One region of the Bacillus sp. JK74 genome, then DNA from elsewhere that is predicted to be linked to it. Evidence: riboswitches for the same ligand, from Rfam matches in the RefSeq annotation. Region 1 holds a riboswitch; the other holds the start of a gene.

What was found. A riboswitch is a leader RNA that binds a small molecule or an ion and turns the genes downstream of it on or off. The one in region 1 is predicted to bind glycine.
Region 2: it holds a riboswitch for glycine, as region 1 does, so the genes downstream of both, gcvT (glycine cleavage system aminomethyltransferase GcvT) here and ACWJJ5_RS04400 (amino acid permease) in region 1, are expected to answer to the same signal.

The regions. Positions count from the first base shown of each region.
Region 1 is NZ_JBSJQB010000001.1:879,317-882,469, forward strand. It holds gene ahpF (alkyl hydroperoxide reductase subunit F) at 1-397, shown strand, start outside; gene ACWJJ5_RS04400 (amino acid permease) at 489-1,835, opposite strand; glycine riboswitch at 1,981-2,061, opposite strand; gene fbp (fructose-1,6-bisphosphatase) at 2,360-3,153, shown strand, end outside.
Region 2 is NZ_JBSJQB010000003.1:481,657-484,809, forward strand. It holds gene ACWJJ5_RS12705 (DEAD/DEAH box helicase) at 1-1,579, opposite strand, end outside; glycine riboswitch at 1,724-1,824, shown strand; gene gcvT (glycine cleavage system aminomethyltransferase GcvT) at 2,003-3,103, shown strand; gene gcvPA (aminomethyl-transferring glycine dehydrogenase subunit GcvPA) at 3,118-3,153, shown strand, end outside.

The sequences.
Region 1 (3,153 bases):
CGCGCCTGAGCTGAAAGCAGACGAAGTCCTGCAAAAACGTCTTTACAGCCTGCCAAACGTCACTGTGCACAAAAATGCACAAACGAAAGAAATCACAGGCGACCAAAACGTAAACGGCATTACGTTCGTTGACCGTGAAACAGGCGAAGAAAAACACGTTGAACTCCAAGGTGTATTCGTCCAAATCGGTCTCGTGCCTAATACAGAATGGTTAGACGAAACCGTCGAACGCAACCGCATCGGCGAAATCATCGTCGATAAGAGCGGCGCGACAAGCGTTCCCGGTCTATTTGCCGCAGGGGACTGCACAGACGGCCCGTACAACCAAATCATTATCTCCATGGGATCAGGTGCAACTGCCGCTTTAGGCGCATTTGATTATTTGATCCGGAATTAATGTAAAAAGCGCTACCCTGCTTACAAGGCAGGATAGCGCTTTTTTTATATTAAAACGGCATACTGCATGGCAGTACACCGTCTGAAGTAATTCAATCTGTCTTTCTCCCTCTCGCCCGATAGATGAGAAATAATCCAATAAACCACAGCGGCGTCAGCAGCAAAGCCGGGCGCGTCGCATCCGCAAACAGCATAATCACCAGAATGAAGGCAAACAGCGCCAGCACGGCGTAATTGATAAACGGCGCAAACGGCGCCTTGAAAGACGAGCTTGCATGTAAGTCCGGACGGGTTTTCCTGTATCTGATATGACAGACAAGAATCACGCCCCACACCCAAATGAAACAAATCGCGCTGATGGTGGTCACGATGCCAAAGGCCGCTTCCGGTATCAATTTGCTTAAAAGAGCGCCAGCTGACAGCACAATAACCGATATCCATAATGCGCGGCTCGGCACATGATTTTTATTCAGCTTCGCAAAACTTGCCGGCGCCTGTTTCGTTTTGCTTAAGTTATACAAAATCCGGCTTGTTGAAAACATCCCGCTGTTACAAGCAGAAGCGGCAGACGTTAATACGACAAAATTAATAATTCCCGCGGCCAACGGAATGCCGACCAGACTGAAGGTCTTTACAAATGGACTTTCCGTTGCATTCAGCTGCATCCACGGATTAATACATAAAAGAATGATCAATGCCCCGACGTAGAAAAATAAAATCCGTAAAGGAATTTTATTGATCGCGGACGGAATATTTTTTTTCGGATTTGACGTTTCCGCCGCTGACACACCCACTAACTCCACACCGACATAGGCGAAGATCACCATCTGGAACGAAAGCAAAAAGCCTGAAAATCCGTTCGGAAACAAGCCGCCGTGCTCCCACAGATTCGCCGCTGAAACCGTTCCGGTATGCGTTTTGAACCCAATCACCAGCAGAACCACCCCGATGACAATTAACGCGAGAATCGTGACTACCTTAATTAAGGCGAACCAAAACTCCAATTCTCCAAAAATCTTAACCGTTAACAGATTAAGCCCTAATAAAATGAGCAAACAGATAAGTGCAGGAACCCACTGCGGAATGTCAAACCAATATTTCACATATACACCGACGGCGATCACATCCGCCATAGCCGTCATAATCCAGCAAAACCAATAAGTCCAGCCGGTGACAAACGCTGCACGCGGCCCTAAATACGCCTCGGCAATATCCGTTAATGATTGGTAGCCTGCTTTAGATAACAGCAGTTCTCCCAGCGCCCGCATGACGAAAAAAAGCGCAATACCTACAATAAAATACGCAAAGATGATAGAAGGACCCGCCAGCTGAATCGCCTTACCGGACCCTAAAAACAATCCGGTGCCGATCGTGCCGCCAATGGCGATCAGCTGCACGTGCCGATTCGATAAGTCCCTCTTTAGCTCTCGCTGCTCCACATCTGACTCCTCCTTACCTCTCTAGTGAACGACGAGCAAAAAAAGCCAATAAAAAAAGAGATTGGATGCCCTCCAATCTCATGGTCATAAGAATATCAAATTATATTTGCGCCGCTGACAATCAACAGCATGACAAATACATATTCGGTACTCTTCTGTCCTTTTGCCTGAGATTGTGAACCCTTCGGCGCCGCGGAAAACCCGCGGTCTCTCCAGAAGCCGCTCCTGCTGTAGTGCGACCCACAGCAATCATAGCCTGCTACGTATTAAGTTTCCGATAGAAATAACTATCAGCTAACTTTTTATTTTAATGGAAGTTGAATTCATTGTCAATAGGGGGATGAGCTCACGGCGTTATCCCGGTCCAATTTTCGATGCCTGAAGCGCCGTATTTTCCGTTTTCATTGTCTCAAAAAGGCGTTATGCGGTACTATCATATAAGGTCTAATCATTTAAACATTATGTCATACTTTAAATTCACTTTATCATACAATTGCTCGTAAATAAAAAGGGGATGGACGAGATTGGAAACCAAATATTTAGATCTGCTCGCACAAAAATACGATTGTGAAGAAAAAGTGGTCACGGAAATCATTAATCTGAAAGCGATACTGAACCTGCCGAAAGGAACCGAGCATTTCGTCAGTGATCTGCACGGGGAGTATCAGGCATTCCAGCACGTGCTGCGGAACGGTTCAGGAAGAGTAAAAGAGAAGATCCGCGATATTTTCAGCGGCGTCATTTACGATAGAGAAATTGATGAACTGGCGGCTTTGGTCTATTACCCGGAAGACAAACTGAAGCTGATCAAACATAACTTTGATACGAAAGAGGCATTAAACGAGTGGTATAAAGAAACGATTCATCGGATGATTAAGCTCGTTTCTTATTGTTCTTCCAAGTACACCCGCTCCAAATTGCGCAAAGCACTGCCCGCCCAATTTGCTTATATTTCCGAAGAGCTGCTGTACAAAACAGAACAAGCCGCCAACAAGGAACAATACTACTCCGAAATCATAGAACAGATCATTGCGCTCGGCCAGGCCGATAAGCTGATCACCGGTCTTGCCTACAGCACGCAGCGATTGGTGGTCGACCATCTGCATGTTGTCGGCGATATTTATGACCGCGGACCGCAGCCGGATAAAATCATGGAAGAACTGATCAACTATCATTCAGTGGATATTCAATGGGGGAATCATGATGTTCTCTGGATAGGCGCTTATTCCGGCTCAAAAGTATGTCTGGCAAACATTATCCGCATCTGTGCCCGCTATGACAATCTGGATATTATTGAAGACGTTTACGGCATCAATCT
Region 2 (3,153 bases), on a different contig from region 1:
GCGAATGGCATAAAATATCATGCAAATGGTCTTCAAAATTGCTCACTTTGATTTTTGTTAAAATGTCATCTAATTCTCCGACGACATTTTCAAATAAATGAATTTTGTCATACAGAAGTTTTAAGATATGCTCTTCCACCGTATGTTTTGTCGCCATATTGTAGATATGGACATCTCTTTCCTGACCGAGTCTGTGAATCCTTCCGATTCTTTGTTCAAGCCGCATCGGGTTCCACGGGAGGTCATAATTGATAATATGGTTGCAGAATTGCAGGTTGATCCCTTCGCCTCCTGCTTCTGTAGCAATCAGCACCTGCACTTTGCCGCGGAAGAGATCCTTCATCCAGTCTTTTTTTCCGCGTTTAAATCCGCCTCTGAACGGAACGGAGCTTATGCCGTTCTGCTGAAGGAACCATTGCAGGTAAATCTGTGTCGCCCTGTATTCAGTAAAAATAATGACTTTATCATTAATCTTTTGGATCAAGTCAACAACTTGAATCGCTTTTGAGTTTTGCGTGACTTGATTGATGCGGTCCATTAAATTAGCGATCGTCTGTTCATCGAATGCGGGCGCTTGTTTGTCTTTTTGGTCAAGCATTTTTTTGAGCGTCATATACACGGCTTCCCGGCTTGAACAGCACTCTCTTTGCAGCGTCATAATGGAAAATGCGCTTGCGGGCTTTTCCGTGCCGTTTTTCAGTGCGGCAATGTCATCGTAAAGCGCCTGTTCCGTCGGTGAAAAGGTGATCGGCACTGTTTCCACGTGGCGCTTCGTCCATGTAAGGCCGGTGTCGCTCCGCGTGTTGCGGATCATCACCTTATTGACGAGTTCTTTCAAATGCTCATGAGCGTCAATCCCGTCCTTCTGATTGAAGGTTTCTTGAAATCCGCTTTCGTTTCCTAAATGGCCGGGCTTTAACAGTGACACTAAATTGAAGATTTCTTCGATCCGGTTTTGAATCGGCGTCGCCGTCAGAAGCAGGCAGTATTTCTTCACAAGACTTCTCGCAAATTCATAATTTTTCGTTTTGCTGTTTTTGAGCTTGTGCGCCTCGTCAATAATGACGAGATCATACGGAATAGAAAGGACAATGTCTTTGTGAGGGGAGCGTTTGGCCGTATCAATAGAAGAAACGACGATATCGCACTGTTCCCACACATAGCTTTTCTTCTGTTCAACAGCGGGTATTAAAAACTTCTCCTGAAGCTCTTTCACCCACTGGGAAACGAGTGATGCCGGCACAAGAATCAGGATTTTTTTGGCCAGCCCGCGAATCATATATTCTTTTAAAATCAGGCCCGCTTCCACCGTTTTTCCGAGCCCTACTTCATCAGCCAAAATCGCCTTGCCGTTCATTTTTTCAACGACTTTCTGCGCGACCTCAAGCTGATGGGGAAGCGGAGTGAAATCGGGAAGGTACAAAGGAGCCCTCAACCCTTCGAATTCAGGAATGGCAAGGGTCTGCTGGACTTCAGCCGACAGTTTGTACATCTCCCAATTTGACCAGGGACCGTCCGTTTTCAGCCGCTCAGAAAACTCTCCCGGCCAGTTTGCATCAAATATGATCTCTGCTGTCATATGTAACAAAACCGCCTTTCTTTTAAAAAACTGATTTATCATAATTTTTGTTGCCGGACGTAAATGAGGGTGGTAGGATATAAGTAATGATTTCACTAAAAGATATTGCTTTAGTATGTCCATAAAATTGGTAAATATGAGCGAATGACAGCAAGGGGAGAGACTCGGACGAAAGATGGGCGTCCGGGCGCCGAAGGAGCAAACTGCGGAGTGAATCTCTCAGGCAAAAGAACTCTTGCTCGACGCAACTCTGGAGAGTGTCTGCACTTAGAAGAAGCAGGCCACCAAAGGGGACGTCTTTATGATATGTTCATAAAGTAAACTTTCAGGTGCCGGGACAGAGAAACCTTCATTTTCATGAGGTGTTTCTCTGTCCTTTTTTATATGTTTTTACAATGCGCCAATGACTGAAGGGGGAAGATGATGCTGAAACGAACACCGCTTTATGACGTGTATAAAGAATACGGCGGAAAAACGATTGATTTTGGAGGATGGGAGCTGCCGGTTCAATTTTCTTCTATTAAAGAGGAGCATGAAGCCGTCCGCACAAAAGCAGGACTGTTTGATGTGTCTCATATGGGGGAAGTTGAAGTATCCGGTAAAGACGCCCTGTCTTTTCTGCAAAAAATGATGACAAATGACGTTGCCGATTTAAAGCCGGGAAACGCGCTTTATACCGCCATGTGCTATCCTGACGGCGGTACGGTCGATGATTTGCTGATCTATCAGAAAAGCGAGAGCTGCTATCTGCTCGTGATAAACGCGTCTAATATTGAAAAAGACATCGCCTGGCTGACGGAACATGCGGAAGGCGACGTCACGCTGACGAATCAGTCTGACGGGATTTCACTGCTTGCCGTTCAGGGGCCGAATGCTCAGTTGGTTCTTGCGAAGCTGACTGAATGTGATTTGTCCTCCTTAAAGCCGTTTACATTTATTGACGAGGCGGACGTTGCCGGATGCCAAGTCCTGCTTTCAAGAACGGGCTATACCGGTGAAGACGGGTTTGAGTTATATTGCCGCAATGAAGATGCGGTTCATCTATTTAAGGAGATACTTGCAGCGGGAGAGCATGAAGGCCTCGTTCCGTGCGGCCTCGGCGCCCGTGATACGCTGAGATTTGAAGCGAAGCTTGCTTTATACGGTCAGGAATTGACGAAAGATATTACACCGATTGAAGCCGGAATCGGATTTGCCGTGAAACACAAGAAAGATTCCGATTTTTTCGGGAAATCTGTATTGCGTGAACAGAAAGAAAAAGGAGCCCCGCGAAAGCTGGTCGGACTTGAGATGATTGAAAAAGGGATTCCGAGACACGGGTACGCCGTGAAAAAAGACGGTGTTCCGATCGGTGAAGTCACGACAGGCACGCAATCTCCGACTTTAAAGAAAAATATCGGCCTTGCCTTGATCAAAACGGAATTCAGTGAAGTCGGAACGGAAGTAGAAGTGGAAATCCGTAAAAAAACGGTAAAAGCGAAGATTGTCCGCACACCGTTTTATAAACGTCCAAAACAGAGCTGAAAAAGGAGAGTCATATGAAGCATCGATATTTGCCCGCGACAGAACAGGAT